DNA from 3 places in the Variovorax sp. RA8 genome. Region 1 is predicted to be linked to each of the others. Evidence: predicted binding sites of a transcription regulator. Region 1 holds the regulator's gene; each other region holds the start of a gene.
The links. Region 1 encodes sigma-54, which starts transcription at its own class of promoters, with help from an activator protein. Its sites were predicted from a motif close to TGGCANGNAANCTGCTTT; they were not measured.

Region 1 (5,507 bases):
CCAGGCCAGCTTCCAGCCGCAGCAGAAGCTCTACTACGCGCTCGAGGCCATGGGCAAGGTCGACGAATACCAGCGCAAGGTCTTCGCCGCCATCCACCAGCAGCGGCAGAACCTCTCGGGCGAGCAGCAGATCATCGACTGGGCTGCCGCCAATGGCCTCGACAAGGCCAAGTTCACCGAGCAGTACAAGTCCTTCAGCGTGGCAAGCAAGATCCAGCGCGCCAAGCAGCTGCAGGACGCCTATCAGGTCGCCGGCGTGCCCTCGATCGGCATCGCCGGGCGCTGGTATGTGGATGGCGACCTCGCAAAGAGCATGGAGCGCGCCCTGCAGGTCACCGACTACCTGGTCGGCGAAGCGCGCAAGAGCGCCTGAGGCCGCTCCTCTTCCCCCGCAACAAGCCCGCCTCGGTGGGCTTTTTCATCGCCGGGCCGCCCCAAGATGAAAAACGCCCCCTTTTTTGGGAGGCAGCGACCACACGAAGTGAGGGAGCGTGGGGGCCATTTTTCATCCGGGTGCTCGAAGTCCGGTTCGTGAGCACGCATACAATCGCAGCAAGTTTCGTGCCTTTATGACTTCGTTCGCAATTCCCCTCCGCCCTACCCACTTCTGTCGTGCTTTCGTATTCGTCCTGATGCTGGCCGGGCTCTTCCCGCTGGCGCAGGCCGAGAAGGCCGACCGCACCAAGCCGATGAACATCGAGGCCGACGCGATGCGCTATGACGACCTCAAGCAGACCAGCGTCTTCACCGGCAACGTGGTGGTGACCAAGGGGACGATCATCATCCGCGGCGCCCGCATCGACGTGCGGCAGGACCCGGAGGGCTACCAGTACGGCGTGGTCACGGCAGCGCCCGGCAAGCTGGCCTATTACAAGCAGAAGCGCGACGCCGGCACCGACGAGTGGATCGAGGGCGAATCGGAGGTGATCGAGTACGACAGCCGTGCCGACAACGTGAAATTCATCCGGCGCGCCGTGATGCGCCGCCTCTACGGCGCCACCGTCAACGACGAGAGCAGCGGGCCGCTGATCGTCTACGACCAGAGCAACGACACCTTCACCGTCAACGGCTCCTCGCTGCCGCCCAATGCGGGCGTCGCGGCGCAGGGCGGCCGCGTGCGGGCCATCCTCACGCCCAAGCCGGCCGCCTCGGCGCCGGCTCCCGGCACCCGGCCGCCCGCGGCGCCTGCCGCAGCACCGGCGAGCGGCAGCGGCCTGCGCTCGACCACCACCCTCGGCGGGGAAGAACGCAAGTGAGGGCGGACCCCGATATGGCCCCCCATGGCCCCGGCGAAGCGACGGGCAGCCGCCTCGAGGCGCGCGGCCTGCAGAAGACCTACGGCAGCCGCAAGGTCGTCAAGGACGTCTCGCTGGGCGTCGACAAGGGCGAGGTGGTCGGCCTGCTGGGTCCCAACGGCGCCGGCAAGACCACCTCTTTCTACATGATCGTCGGCCTGGTGCGTGCGGACGCGGGCGAGATCAGCATCGACGGAGTGCCGATCGCGCACATGCCGATCCACCGCCGCTCCCGCATGGGCTTGAGCTACCTGCCGCAGGAGGCCTCGATCTTCCGCAAGTTGACGGTCGAGGAGAACGTGCGCGCGGTGCTCGAACTGCAGCGCGAGCCGAACGGCGACGGCCGGCCGCTGCCGCTGTCGAAGCAGCGCATCGAGGAACGCCTGAGCGAGCTGCTGCACGACCTGCGCGTGGACCACCTGCGCGATTCTCCTGCGCTGGCGCTGTCGGGCGGCGAGCGCCGCCGCGTCGAAATCGCGCGCGCGCTGGCCACCCAGCCGCGCTTCATCCTGCTGGACGAGCCCTTCGCCGGCATCGATCCGATCGCGGTGATCGAGATCCAGCGGATCATCAACTTCCTGAAGGAGCGCGGCATCGGCGTTCTCATCACGGACCACAACGTGCGTGAGACGCTGGGCATCTGCGATCACGCCTTCATCATCAGCGACGGGCATGTGCTGGCACAAGGCACGCCATCGGAGATCGTCGACAACGCCGAGGTGCGGCGCGTCTACCTCGGCGAGCACTTCCGGATGTAAGGGCTTGTCATTCAATGAAGCAAGGGCTCTCGCTGCGCGTCTCGCAGCACCTCGCGCTGACGCCGCAATTGCAGCAGTCGATCCGGCTGCTGCAGCTGTCGACGCTCGAGTTGAGCCAGGAAGTCGAGCAGATGCTCGACGAGAACCCTTTCCTGGAGCGCACGGCCGACGAGGCGCCGCGCGAAGAGTTCGGGCTCGACTCGGCCGACGCGCCGGTGCGCGACGATGACCGCCAGGTCGACAGCGAGTCCGAGTTCGTCGCGACCCCCGCTGCGGCGTCCGCCGACAGTGCGCCGGCCTCCCCCGCCGACAGCGAGACAGCCGCGGCCGCCGAAGGCCCGGAGAGCGAGCCCGACTGGGAAGGCGACGGCACGGTCGACCTCGCGCCGGACGACAGCGAATGGGGCGGCGACGCGCCCGCGCGCAACAGCGGCACCGGCGACAACGAGCGCCCCGATGCGACCGAACTCGCCAGCAGCCAGGAGTCGCTGCAGTCCTTCCTGCATCGCCAGGCACTGAGCCTGCGCCTGGAGGAGAACGACCGCGCCGCGCTGCGCTTCCTGATCGAGTCGCTCAACGACGACGGCTACCTCGAGGACTCGCTGCCGGCCCTGGCCTCCGGCCTGGCCGGCGACGACAACGAACAGTTCGACGAGCTGGTGCACCACTTCCAGGTCGCGCTCGGCCTGCTGCAGAACCTGGAGCCGGTCGGCGTCGGTGCCCGCAGCCTGGCCGAGTGCCTCGCCATCCAGCTGCGCGCGCAGCAGGAAGAGGACGACACCGAGGACGAGAAGCAGGTGCGCCGGACCGCGATCGCAATCTGCAAGCAGCCGATGGAGCTGCTCGCCAAGCGCGACTTCAAGCGCCTGGCCACGCTCACCCGCAGCAACGAGGAGGAAGTGCGCGCCGCCCTGCAGCTTATCGCGCGGCTGGAGCCCAAGCCCGGACGCCGCTTCGCCAACGTCGAGCGCAACATCGTCATCCCCGACGTGATCGTCACGCGCGTGGGCCACGGCACCAGCGCCAGGTTCCGCGTCATGCTCAACCCCGAGGTGATGCCGCGGCTGCGCGTGCACGACATCTACGCCGGCGCGCTGAAGGCGCACAAGGGTGAGGGCAGCCAGGCGCTGTCGCAGCGGCTGCAGGAGGCGCGCTGGTTCATCAAGAACATCCAGCAGCGCTTCGACACCATCCTGCGCGTGTCGAACGCGATCGTGGAGCGGCAGAAGAACTACTTCGTCCACGGCGAGCTCGCCATGCGCCCGCTGGTGCTGCGCGAGATCGCCGACGAGCTGGGCCTGCACGAATCCACCATCAGCCGCGTGACCACTGCCAAGTACATGTCCACGCCCTACGGCACGGTCGAGCTCAAGTACTTCTTCGGCTCGGCGCTGGGCACCGAGACCGGCGGCAACGCCTCCAGCACCGCGGTGCGCGCCCTGATCAAGCAGTTCGTGAGCGCCGAGGACGTGAAGAAGCCGCTGTCGGACAGCCAGGTTTCCGAGATGCTCAAGGAGCAGGGCATCGAGTGCGCGCGCCGCACGGTGGCCAAGTACCGCGAGGCGCTGCGCATCGCGCCTGCCAACCTGCGCAAGGCCTTGTAGCGATGCGCGCGCGCCGGAGCCGCTGGCCGCAGTGGGTGCGCCTGGGCTTGGCATTGGGGGCGCTACTCTTCCTGGCCAGCGGCTGTGCCGTGCTGCCTGCCGAGTTCGAGCGCACGCCCTCCAGGGCGGTGCCGCTGTCTCCTGACACTGCGCTGGGCCGCATCGCGAAAAGCTCGCAGCCCGACCCCGACCTGAGCGGCTTCCGCCTGATGCCCGGCGGCGATTTCGCGCTCGACACCCGGCTCGAGCTGGCGCGCCGGGCCCAGCGCACGCTGGACGTGCAGTACTACCAGATCCACAACGACGAGACCGGCCGCTACCTGCTGCGCACGCTGCGCGACGCCGCCCTGCGCGGCGTGCGCGTGCGCCTGCTGATGGACGATCTCTACACCTCGGGCGAGGACGATCTGCTGCTGGCGCTGGCCGCCACGCCCAACCTGGAGCTGCGCCTGTTCAATCCCTTCCCGGCCGGGCGCGGCAGCATGCTCGGGCGCTTCTCCGCGTCACTGTTCGACTTCAGCCGCGTGAACCGGCGCATGCACAACAAGCTCTTCATCGCCGACGGCGCGATGGCGGTGGCCGGCGGGCGCAACATCGGCAACGAGTACTTCACGCAGACGGCGGGCGCCAATTTCATCGACCTCGACACCTTCGTCGCCGGGGCGCTCATCCCGCGGCTGGCCAGCCTGTTCGACCAATACTGGAACAGCGAGTACGTGCGCCCCATTGAGACCGTGGTGGCATCCTCCGTGCCGCGCGAGGAACGCCAGCGCCGCTTCGAGGCGCTGAGCGGTCCGCAGACCACGCCACCCCCGCGCCCGCCCGCACCCAACGACGTGCTGGGCTACAGCCCCCTCGTGGAGGACATCAAGGCCGGCAGGCTGGACCTGATCTGGACCCGGGCAGAGGCCTACGCCGATTCGCCCGACCGGGTGATCGGCAGGCAGGTGACCTATGGCGGCATCCCGCTGCTGGACGTCGACAGCGTGCGCTACAACGTGATCGAGCAGATCCGCCGTGGGCGCTCCGACGTGACCATCGTCTCGCCCTACCTGATCCCCGGCAAGGGCGGGCTGGAGGCGATGCGCGAGGTGCGCCGGCGCGGCATGAAGATCAGCGTGGTCACCAACTCGCTGGCCGCCACCGACGAGCCGGTGGTGCACACCGGCTACCGCCGTTACCGCGAAGACATGCTCAGGCTCGGCGCCGAGATCTACGAACTCAGCTCCCAGCGCACCCGGCGCAGCGTGCGCCTCGGCCTCTTCGGCACGCAGATCGGGCGCCTGCATGCCAAGTCGGCGGTGATCGACGGACGCACGCTGTTCGTCGGCTCGATGAACTTCGATCCGCGCTCCGACATGCACAACACCGAGATCGGGCTGATCATCTTCAGCCCCCAGATGGCGCAGCAGGTGCTCAAGCTGATCGAGGTGCTCAAGCAGCAGGGCGCCTACAAGGTGCGCTTCGCGCCGGGCACCGAGCGCATCGAATGGGTCAGCGAGGAGGCCGGCGTCGAGCAGGTGCTGACCAGCGAGCCCGACTCCACCCTCTGGGACCGCGTGATGCTGGAGATCCTGGCGCCGCTGGCGCCGGAGAGTTTGCTGTAGAGAAGGCCGAGGTGGCCACAACCTGTGACCAGTTCGGGAAGTTCCGCTTTCCAACCAGCCGGCTTCGGACTCAGCCCGGCCCGCCCGTGATGTTCACCGCCTCCACCTGCACCAGCAGCCGCACCTTGTCCTCGAACCCGAAGGGGATGCCCCAGGTGATGCCCCAGCTGCTGCGCTCCACCGTCGTCTCGAAGTCGCCGCCGCAGACCTGGCGCTTGATGAGCGGGCTCAGGTAGCAGCCGA
Region 2 (5,507 bases), 5.4 Mb from region 1:
CGAAGATCAGCAGGAACAGCGGGATCAGCGCCGACGAGGGCGTGGAGCGGAAGAAGTCGATCAGGAACTCCACGCTGCGGTAGGCCTTCTCGTTGCTGCCCAGCAGCACGCCCAGGGGCACGCCGATGGCCGCGGCGATCAGGAAGGCCTGCAGCGTGCGCCACACGGTGACCGCGAAATCCAGCAGCAGGGGCCCGCCCGCCAGCCCGGTGATCAGCGCAGCGAGCGTGTCGGCCGGGGTGGGCAGCAGGATGGGCTTGATGAAGCCCAGGCGAACCACCAGGTCCCAGAGGATGAAGAGCACCACCGGGCCGATCGCCGGCAGCCACGGCGCCCAGGAGAACTTCTTCGCTGCCGCCGGCGCGGCGCCGGCGGCGGGCGGCGACCAGGGCGCGCCCGCGGCGGGAGTGGAGTTCGCGTCGGCCATGGTCAGCCCCGATAAATCAACCCGTCGACCGACACCTTCTTCTCGAAGATGCCCTTCTCGGTGAACAGGTCGTAGAACTTCTGGAAGTGGGCCAGGTCGGTGGGCTTGAACTCGTTGTAGAGCATGTACGAGGCCAGCGGCACCTCGGCGGTCAGCGCGCCCTCGATGGCGGTGTAGCCCTTCATGTGCGTGCGCGCCTCATCGGGCCTGGTGCGCACCAGCTCGATGCCGCGCGCATAGGCGGCGATGAATTTCTTCGCCGCCTCGGGGTTCTTCTTGATGAACTCGCTCGTGAGACTCGCGGCACCGCCGTGCCACGGCGCCATCGGATCGCCCAGGATGTATTTCGCGACCACGCCGGCCTCCAGCACGCGGGTGGTGCCGTTCATGCGGCCCACGGTGCCCGTGGGCTCGAGCGTGTAGCAGGCATCGACCTGCCCTGCCACCAGCGCGGCCACGTGCTGGCCGATCGGCAGTTCGGAGACCGCGGCGCCGGTGGCGCCGGCGCGCTCCAGCATCGTCTTGCACAGGGTCACGTTCTGGATGCCCGGGCCCGAGGCCACCTTCTTGCCCTTGAGCTCGGCCATGCTCTTGACCGGGCTGTCCTTGGCGACGATGAACTCGTCGAGCACGTACCTGGCGTTGCTCGGGTTGGTGCAGAAGATCTTGAAGAGCCCCGGCTGCGCGATCTCGCCGATCGCCAGGTTGGCGGAGCCGGTGCCGTTGGAGCTGCCGTCGGAGCGGCCCGCGAGCATGGCCTCCATCACCTGCTGCGCGCCGGCGAACTTGAGCGGCTCCACATCGAGCCCGGCCTCCTTGAAGTAGCCGCGGTCGACCGCCGCGAAGAAGGGCAGGCCGGCCGCCACGGGCCAGAAGCCGATGCGGATCTTGGGCGCGGCCTGGGCGAGCACGGCCGGCGCGGCCAGCGCCGCGATGCCTGCTGCGCCGGCTTGCAGCACGCGTCGGCGCGAAGTACCGGGGATCTGTCGGGATGCGCTCATGGGGAACTCCTTGTCAAGCTTGGCGGGATTCGATGTAGCGGCGCCAGCCGCCCAGATGCGTGATGTCCTCGGCGCCCTCGAGCGCCAGCCCTTCGCACAGGAAGCCCTGCACGCTGCTGCCGTCGGCCAGCGCGAGCGTGCCGATGCCCAGCGGCGCGGGGATCAGCGCGACGAAGCTGCCGTAGTGCGCGAGCGGCATCTGCCACACCTCGACGGCGATTGCCGCGCCCTGTCCCGGCGCCACGCGCACCAGGCCGGGCTTGGGCGGCACCGTGCCGGGCAGCGCATAGAGCCGGTACTGCGGCGCGGTCGAGGTCTGCGCCACCAGCGTGGCGCCGCGCTCGGTGAGCTGGGCGTTCAGGGGCATGCCCGAGAGATGGGCGCCGACGACCGCGAGCTTCACCAGGGGCTCCGGCGGCGCCATCGGCAGCGCCTCGGGCGCAGGCAGCGGCCGGCTGGTGGCGCCTTGCGCCAGGCCCGTGGCGTGATGGAAGCGCTGCCCCAGTTCCGCCAGTTGCAGGTCGCTGCCGCAGGGCCCGATCAGGGTGATGCCGAAGGGCAGTCCGTCGTCGCGCAGGTTCGCAGGCACCGAGAGCGCCGCGTAGTCGAGCAGGTTGACGAAGTTGGTGTATTCGCCGAGGTTGCGGTTGAGCACGACCGGCGCCGCGCGCATCGCCTCGATGGTGTAGTGGGCGGGCGCGGTGGGCACGAGGAGCAGGTCGATGTCTTCCCACATCGCGGCTGCGCGCTGACCCAGCGCTTGCAGCCGCGTGCGGGCGTCGACGAAATCGGCCGCGCTGTAGCGCCGGCCGGCGGCCAGGATGCCGCGCACCGGCTCGACGACCTGGTCCTCGTTGACGTCGAAGAAACTGCGCACGGCGGCATAGCGCTCGGCCACCAGCGCGCTGTCGTAGAGCAGCGCGGCGGCATCGGCCAGCGGCGCGTAGTCGATGGCGACGGGCGTGCCGCCCAGCGCTTGCATCTGCGCGAGCGCGCGCTCGAAGGCGGCGGCCGACAGCGTGTCGCCGAAGAAGCGCGGCGCGCGCGGCACGCCGAAGCGAAAGCGCGCAGGCAGCGGCTGCGTGGCGAGCGCGAGCCGGCGCGCGTAGGGGTCTTCGGCGTCGAAGCCCATCGCCGCCTGCAGCACGCGCACCGCCAGGCCCACGGTCGGCGCGAAGATCGACACGCAATCCACGCTCTGCGCCGCCGGCACCACGCCGCGCGCGCTGATCAGGCCGCGCGAGGGCTTGAGGCCGACGATGTTGTTGAGCCCGGCCGGCACCCGCCCCGACCCCGCGGTGTCCGTCCCCAGGGCGAAGTCCACCTCGCCGGCCGCGACCGCACAGGCAGAGCCCGAGCTCGACCCGCCGCTCACATAGCGCGCGTCGAAGCTGTTGGGCACCGCCCCGTAGGGCGAGCGCGTGCCGTTGAGGCCGCAGGCGAACTGGTCGAGGTTGGTCTTGCCGGCCAGGCTTGCACCGGCATCGAGCAGCCGCTGCACCACATGCGCGTGGGCCGCCGGCGTGCGCGCGAAAGCGGGGCAGGCGGCGGTGGTGGGCACGCCGGCGACATCGATGTTGTCCTTCGCCGCGAAGCGCAGCCCGGCGAGCGGGCCATGCGCCGCGCCGGGCAGCGGCGGATCGATCCGCGCGATCCAGGCCTGCGCGGCTGCCGCTCCCCCAGCTTGCTCCGGCGTCCCGCTGCGACGAGAGGCTGTTTCATGCACCATCATCAAGCATCCTGTCTTGTGTACAAGACGAGACGCAAGGTGCGTGCCAATGGCTCACTGGATGCGGGATGCCCCGACGGATGTGTACCGCGCCGACGGGTGAGGTACACCCATGACCGCGTCCGGCGAACAATCAGGGCACGTCGAGCTTCTCGATCAGCTCGGGGCCGCAAGAATCAAATGGAAAGAAAGTGATGCACCACGGGCTTCTGGGGCCCGATGTGGAAACGGGCGGCTTCGTTCTGCAGTTCGGCATCGGCATGCGATACGCGGTGGTGCTGGCGCAGGTGCTCGGCCCAGGATTCGACGAGGAACCACTCCATGACGCGCTCCGGGTCGGTGGTGTCCTCGGTCACGCCCCAGGCGTATGCGCCGTCGCGGCGGCGCTCCAGCGACAGCCGCCTCATCGCGTCGAGAAACGCCGGGCGGTCTTCCTTGCGGATGCGGTATTCGACCTGCACCATCACCGGGCCGCGGTCGTGCGCGATGGGCTCGGCCACCAGCGGCTCGGGCCAATGGTTCGAGGGCTGCAGGTCCGACTCGCCGGTGGGCAGGCGGGCGCGGTGGAACAACAAGGCAGCGGTCACCAGACCGACGGCACCCGCCACCAGCGCGTAGGGCACGCCGACTTCCTGCGCGGCCAGGCCCCAGCCCAGGCTACCGGCCGCCATTGCGCCGTTGAACACGGTCAGGTACACCGCCAGCCCTCGGCCGCGTACCCAGTTCGGCAAGATGGCCTGCGCCACGCCGTTGAGTGTGGTCAGCGCAATGATCCAGCCCAGGCCCAGCAGCAACAGCAGCAGCACGGCCAGCCACTTGGGCGGCCCGAACACCAGCACGACCATCACGCCGGCAGTGATCAACGAGGCCAGCAGGACGAGCCCGTCTGCGTCGAGGCGTGCGCGCAGCCGTGGCATGACCAACGCACCGACGATGGCGCCCGCGCCCACGGCGCCGAGCAGGATGCCGTAGAAGCCGGCACTGCCGCCGAGCATCTGGCGCGCCACCAGTGGCAGCAAAGCCCACACCGCACTGGCGAACACGAAGAACACGGCCGCGCGCAGCAGCACACGGTGCAGCTCCTTGCTGGCACGCGTGTAGCGCAGGCCGGCGCGGAAGGCACCCAGGAAGTTCTCCGACAGGCCGCTGTCCACCGCGGCGGGGCGCTTCCACCAGATCAGCGCCGCGACCACGAACACGTAGCTGAGCACGTCGACGCCATAGGTCACGGCGGCGCCGAAGCTCGCGAGGATCAGGCCGCCCGCGGCCGGCCCGATGGAGCGCGCGATGTTGATGCCCAGCGAGTTCAGCGCCACCGCGCTCTTCAGGTCGCTGCGCGGCACCAGCTCCGGCACGATCGATTGCCAGGTTGGCCCCATCAGCGCCGCGCCTATGCCACCGGCGAAGGTCAGCGCGACCAGGTATTCGACCGTGAGCGCGCCGGTGTGCGAGAGCACCAGCAGCGTGCCGCTCACGGCCGCCAGCACCAGCTGCACGAAGATCAGGAAGCGCCGCCGGTCGAGGATGTCGGAGAGCACCCCGGCCGGGATCGCGAGCAGGAAGATCGGCAGTGTGGCCGCGGTCTGGATCAGCGCCACCGCCGTGGGGCTGGCCGAGAGGTCGGTCACCAGCCACGAGCTCGCCACGTCGCGCATGAAGCTGCCGATGTTGCCGAGCACGGTGGCGGTCCACAGCACGGCGAAGACCGGCTGGCGCAGCGGGGCGAAGCTGCCGCTCGGCCTCGCGGCCTTGGCGGCATCGGCGAGATCAGCCATTCGCGCGCTCCTTCAGGTCGTACCAGGCCACCAGCAGGAAGCCGCCAACCAGGCCCAGGTGCTCGAAGAACGAATTGGCGGCCATGAAGCGCTCGGGCTGCGGCATTTCCCAGAACCGCAGCGCGACGAAGGTCGCGAGCAGCGTGAAGCCGCCCAGCGCGAGCGCGCCGAGCCAGCGCAGGAAGCCCGTGAGGATGAGCGCCGAGGCGCCGAGCTCGAGCACGATGACAGCGATCGCGAGCGGCGCCGCGGGCGACAGGCCGAAGTGCTTCATCTCCCCGACAGCGGCGCTGAAATCGACGGCCTTGTTGAAGCCGCCTTGCAGGTAGGCCGCACACAGCAGCAGCAAGGCGATCCATCGCAGCGCGGGGGTGGGTTGCCAGCGTCTCGTCATCACACCGCCCAGCAGGCGCAGCCCAGCGCGCCCCAGAAGCTCTTGAGATCCGCGATCGGCAGCTTGCTGCTCCAGGCCGTCGCGTGCTGGTGGCCGTGCACTTTGCAGTTGTTGGCGCAGGCGCAGGACATGGCCGCGTGACGCAGGGCCTTCTGCAGCGGTGCGCCCTCGGCGTCGCCCC
Region 3 (5,507 bases), 1.1 Mb from region 1:
CGCCCGATCGCGCGGAACACGTCCTGCATGGCCGGCGCCTGGCCCAGCATTTCGGGGGTGGCGGCCATGCGCTCCTCGGCCACTTCCTCGCGCTGGCTCTCGTCGACGGCGCGGCGGATCAGTTCCACGGCGCGCGGCAGGTCGAAGGGCTTGGGGAGGTACTCGAAGGCACCGCCCTGGAAGGCCGAGACAGCGCTGTCGAGGTCGGAGAAGGCGGTCATGATGATGACCGGCAGGCCGGGATGCTTGGCCTTGATCTTGTCGAGCAGTTCCAGGCCCGAGCCGCCCGGCATGCGGATATCGCTCACCAGCACCTGGGGGCCGAGCATCTCGTCGTCGGCCGCGGCTTCGAGCGCGGCGAGCACCTCGCGGGTGTTGGTGAAGCTGCGGGTGGGCAGGTCCTCGCGCAGCAGCGCTTTTTCCAGCACGAAGCGTATCGATTGGTCGTCATCCACTATCCAGATCGGCTTCATGCAGTTCCTTCTTCCCTGTCCTAAGGCAACGGTATCAATATCTTGAAATCAGTCCGGCCCGGAACACTGTCGCACTCGATCACGCCGTGGTGCTGTTGCACGAAAGTTTGTGCCAGCGTCAATCCAAGGCCTGTTCCGCCCTCCCTGCCCGACACCAGCGGATAGAAGATGCGGTCCTTGATCGCGTCCGGCACACCCGGTCCATTGTCGATGACATGCAATTCCAGTGCCAGTCGATACCACTGCTTGTTGAATATCACCTGACGCGCGATGCGGGTCTTGAAGGTGATGCGCGCGTCGCCGGCCGCGCGCCGCTCGGCGAGCGCCTGCGCCGCGTTGTGAACGATGTTGAGCGTGGCCTGAATGAGTTGCTCGCGGTCGCCGCGAAACTCCGGAATCGATACGTCGAAGTCGCGCTCGATATGCAGGTCGCGCGGGAACTCGGCGAGGATCACCGAACGCACGCGCTCGCAGACTTCGTGGATGTTGACGTCGCCGACCACGTGCGGGCGGCGGTGCGGCGCCAGCAGGCGATCGACGAGGGTCTGCAGGCGATCGGCCTCGTGGATGATGACCTGCGTGTACTCGACCAGGTCGCGCGACTCCACCTCCATCTGCAGCAGCTGCGCCGCGCCGCGAATGCCGCCCAGCGGGTTCTTGATTTCGTGCGCGAGGTTGCGGATCAGCTCCTTGTTCGCCTGCGCCTGGTCGAGCAGGCGCTCCTCGCGGTCCTGCCGCACTTGCTGCTCGAGTGGCGACATCTCGATGATCAGCTCGCCCTTGCGATCGCCCTGCGCGAGCGTCACCTGCACGGGCATCAGCTCGTGGTTGACGCGGCGCAGGAAGGCCTCGTAGCGCAGCGTGGCGAAGTCGTTGCTGCGCGCGCCGTCGATGGCGGTGCGCAGCACCTGGGGTTCGTGGAAGCAGGCGCCGAACTGCGAGCCTTCGAGCGTACGGCGCGAGGTGCCCAGCGCGTCCTCGAGGCCAGCATTGGCGAAGAGCACCGAGCCGTCGGTGCGCACCACCGCGATCAGCGTGGAAAGGAGGTCGAAAGCCTGGAAGCGCTTGGCGGCGGCAGCGGACTTGCCGAAGGCCATCAGCGCGTGGCCGGCAGCCGGCCGATTTCCCGGCGGATGCCGGCGATGTCGCTCTCGTTACGGGCGATCTCGGCCTTCATCTCGGCCACGCGGTCGAGGTACTTCTGGTAGTTGCGGGACTCGCTGCCCTGCTTCTCGGGCTCGCCGTTGTTGTATTCCCTGAGCAGCTGGGCCTGGCGCTCCTCGGCCTTCTTGAGCTCGGACTCCAGCACCGAGCGGGCTTCGCCGTCGCGGGCGCGCTGGTCGACGCTTTCGACACGCGGGCTGCCGGCAGGGGCCCGCACGGCGCCACCGCTGCTGGGGGCGGCCGCAGCGACCGGCCGGCTTCCCTGCACCACGGTCACGTTGCCGCCTTCCATGACCTTGCAGCCGCGTTGCTGGGCCATGGCTGCGTTGTTGGTGTATTCGTTGCCGCAGCGCCAGACGCGTTCCTGCTGCGCCTGGGCCTGCATGTGAACGCCGGCCGCTGCCATGGCGGCCAGCAGGTAAACGAAAGAAGTCTTCATGATCATCGTATGAAAAGTGGGCAACCGGATGGCATTTTCATGCAATTCGATGGCGCCGCCACGGGGGGCCATCGCCCCAAGAAAAAAGGACGGCAAGCCGTCCTTTATTTCACCGAAAGGCGCCCGGGAGGGGCGATGCCCTTACAGGGAGTAGTACATGTCGAACTCGACCGGGTGCGTGGCCATGCGGAAGCGCGTGACTTCCTGCATCTTGAGGTCGATATAGGCGTCGATGTAGGCATCGGTGAACACGCCGCCCTTGGTCAGGAACGCACGGTCCTTGTCGAGGTAGTCGAGCGCCTGGTCGAGGCTGTGGCAAACGGTCGGGATCAGCGCGTCTTCTTCCGGGGGCAGGTGGTAGAGGTCCTTGCTGGCGGCCTCGCCCGGATGGATCTTGTTCTCGACGCCGTCCAGGCCGGCCATCAGCATGGCGGCGAAGCCGAGGTAGGGGTTCATCATCGGATCGGGGAAGCGCGCCTCGACGCGGCGGCCCTTCGGGTTGGCCACGAAGGGGATGCGGATGGAAGCCGAGCGGTTCTTGGCCGAGTAGGCCAGCTTGACCGGGGCTTCGAAGCCGGGCACCAGGCGCTTGTAGCTGTTGGTGCCAGGGTTGGTGATGGCGTTCAGCGCGCGGGCATGCTTGATGATGCCGCCGATGTAGTGCAGCGCGAAGTCGCTCAGGCCCGCGTAGCCGTCGCCGGCAAACAGGTTCTTGCCGTCCTTCCAGACCGACTGGTGCACATGCATGCCGGAGCCGTTGTCGCCGACGATGGGCTTGGGCATGAAGGTCGCGGTCTTGCCATAGGCGTGGGCCACGTTGTGGATCACGTACTTCTGCAGCTGGACCCAGTCGGCGCGCTGGATCAGCGTGCTGAACTTGGTGCCGAGCTCCATCTGGCCGGCGTTCGCCACTTCGTGGTGATGCACTTCGACCGGGATGCCCAGCGACTCGAGCACCAGGCACATTTCGGAGCGCATGTCCTGGAAGCTGTCGACCGGCGGGACGGGGAAGTAGCCGCCCTTGACCGCCGGGCGGTGGCCCGTGTTGCCGTGCTCGAACTCCTTGCCGGTGTTCCACGAGGCCTCTTCGGACTCGATCTTGACGAAGCAGCCGGACATGTCGTTCTGCCAGCGCACGCCGTCGAAGACGAAGAACTCGGGCTCCGGCCCGAAGAAGGCGGTGTCGCCCAGGCCGGAAGCCTTCATGTAGGCCTCGGCACGCTTGGCCAGGGAGCGCGGATCGCGCTCATAGGGCTTGCCGTCGGTGGGGTCGACCACGTCGCAGGTCAGGATCAGGGTGGTCTCTTCGAAGAAGGGGTCGATGTTGGCCGTGTTCGGATCGGGCATGAGCAGCATGTCCGAGGCCTCGATGCCCTTCCAACCGGCGATCGACGAGCCGTCGAAGGCGTGACCGTCGTTGAACTTGCCCTCGTCGAAGTGCGAGACCGGCACGGTCACGTGCTGCTCTTTACCGCGGGTGTCGGTGAATCGAAAGTCGACGAACTTGACCTCGTTTTCCTTGACGAGTTTCAGTACATCGGCGACGGTCTTAGCCATCAGGCTTCTCCTAGGATTGGTAGTGGTTGGAAATACAGCGGGGATCGAGATGCAGTTTCTGTGCCATTGTCGGGGGCATGAAGGGCCATTCAACCCCCGGCGGTGCGCCCAAAAACAGGCAAGTTGTAACCAAACTGGTGCCTGGCAAATCAACGCACCAATTCAGGGCCTAGGCGCGCATTAAAACTGTGCAAGCCCTCGCGCAGCTGCGAATAGGCCGCATCGACGCGCTGGGGGTCCCCCTTGACGCCGAGCTCGATGTGACGGCCGTACTCGGCGTGGTCGACGCTGGGCAGGCTGAAGACCTTGATGCCCGGATGCGCGCGCTCGACGGCCTCCATCAGCGGCGTGAGCGTGGCTTCCATGGTCCCGTAGACGATCACCGACTTCTCGACCGAGCGGTGGTGGCCGAACAGGTGGCCGTAGCGTTCGTCGAGCACCGACTCGATCATCGGCCAGGCCATGACGGGGAAGCCGGGGACGAAATGCACGTCAGCCACGCTGAAGCCGGGAATCTTGTTGTAGGGGTTGCGGATGATCCTGGCCCCGAGCGGGAACACGCCCATGTTGAGGCGATGGATGTTGTCGGGGCGGTCCGGCTCGTAGATGGTGCCCTGCTCGCGCGCCGTATCCTGCATGCGTTCCCGGATCAGGGCCTCGGCCTCGGGATGCAGGGCCAGCGGCACGCCCAGCGCCGCGGCCGCGCACTGGCGCGTGTGATCGTCGGGCGTGGCGCCGATGCCGCCGGTGGAGAACACGATGTCGCCCGAGGCGAAGGCGCGGCCCAGCGCAGCCGTGATGCGGGTCGGCTCATCGCCGACGTATTCGGCCCAGGCCAGTTGCAGGCCGCGGGCGGCGAGCAGCTCGATCAGTTTGGGCATGTGCTTGTCGGCGCGCTTGCCCGAGAGGATCTCGTCGCCGACGACGAGCAGGCCGATGAGACGGGTCATGGAGCACCCCATTGGGTTGCGACAGCGCGGGCGTCCGCCGCCTCGGCCGTCGTGGTGGGAAGGGCCGCTGCCGCACGCTGCGCCCGCAGCTTGGCCAGCGCATCCAGGCAGTAGTGCGAGAACCAGAGCGCGGAAAACGCGAACACCAGCGTATAGATCCAGATCGCGAGCGGCGCCAGCACCAGGAAGGCAGCGACGAAGAGCAGCCCGGACGCCCAGACGATGCTGGGCGCGGCGCCCAGGTAGCCGCACAGCACGCCGATGCCGAGCAGGGGCAGCCGGTGGGCGCGCAGCAGGGTTGCACGCTCCTCGGGGCTCGCATGCTCTGCGAGGGCGTCGAAACTCATCACGCGGTAGGTCAGCCAGCCCCAGATCAGCGGCGGCAGGATCAGCACCAGCGGCGGGATCAGCCACAGCGGCATCGAAACCACCAGCGCGAGCAGCGCCAGCACCGTCAGGCCCAGCGAGCGGAACACGCTGCCGACGAAGGAAGCGCCCTTCTTCTCCTCCAGCGCCGGGAAGCGGCGCTCGGCCACCAGTCGCGTCAGCGCCGGCGCCATCAGGCCGGAGACGACCAGCAGCGCCACCACCACGAGCAACGGCGTCGCGGCGATCACCACCACCATCGGCGCGACCACGGAGGTGACGTCGCCGGAGAACAACCGACCGATCCAGCCCCAAAAACTGGCCAGCAGCGGCCAGGCCTCGAGCGCCCCCCGGGTCCAGGCAACCGTGGCGTCCCAGTAGAAGTAACCGAGCAGCGCCGCCAGCACCACCATGAGCCCGAGCGGGAGCAGCGACAGCACGATCACCCGCGGGTGCATGCAATAGGCAACCGATCGCCAGAAGGAGTCGAGGAGGAGACGCATCGGGGGCAGAGGATAACGCCAGCGCGTGAACGCCGGCTCAGTGACCCTCGCATGA

Region 2: a site for sigma-54 is predicted at 3,189-3,206, ahead of atzF (allophanate hydrolase). Genes of this name have one in related genera too.
Region 3: a site for sigma-54 is predicted at 3,682-3,699, ahead of glnA (type I glutamate--ammonia ligase). Genes of this name have one in related genera too.

What each region holds. Positions count from the first base shown of each region.
Region 1 is NZ_LR594662.1:5,873,430-5,878,936, forward strand. It holds gene E5P3_RS27975 (thiol:disulfide interchange protein DsbA/DsbL) at 1-373, shown strand, start outside; gene lptA (lipopolysaccharide transport periplasmic protein LptA) at 570-1,256, shown strand; gene lptB (LPS export ABC transporter ATP-binding protein) at 1,271-2,053, shown strand; gene E5P3_RS27990 (RNA polymerase factor sigma-54) at 2,068-3,657, shown strand; gene E5P3_RS27995 (phospholipase D family protein) at 3,660-5,264, shown strand; gene E5P3_RS28000 (YceI family protein) at 5,335-5,507, opposite strand, start outside.
Region 2 is NZ_LR594662.1:437,064-442,570, reverse strand. It holds gene E5P3_RS02045 (ABC transporter permease) at 1-427, opposite strand, end outside; gene E5P3_RS02040 (ABC transporter substrate-binding protein) at 430-1,428, opposite strand; gene atzF (allophanate hydrolase) at 1,442-3,160, opposite strand; gene E5P3_RS02030 (MFS transporter) at 3,334-4,932, opposite strand; gene E5P3_RS02025 (DoxX family protein) at 4,925-5,326, opposite strand; gene E5P3_RS02020 (amidohydrolase) at 5,326-5,507, opposite strand, start outside.
Region 3 is NZ_LR594662.1:4,766,203-4,771,709, forward strand. It holds gene ntrC (nitrogen regulation protein NR(I)) at 1-473, opposite strand, end outside; gene glnL (nitrogen regulation protein NR(II)) at 494-1,570, opposite strand; gene E5P3_RS22435 (hypothetical protein) at 1,570-2,076, opposite strand; gene glnA (type I glutamate--ammonia ligase) at 2,218-3,633, opposite strand; gene E5P3_RS22445 (competence/damage-inducible protein A) at 3,783-4,583, opposite strand; gene E5P3_RS22450 (EI24 domain-containing protein) at 4,580-5,452, opposite strand.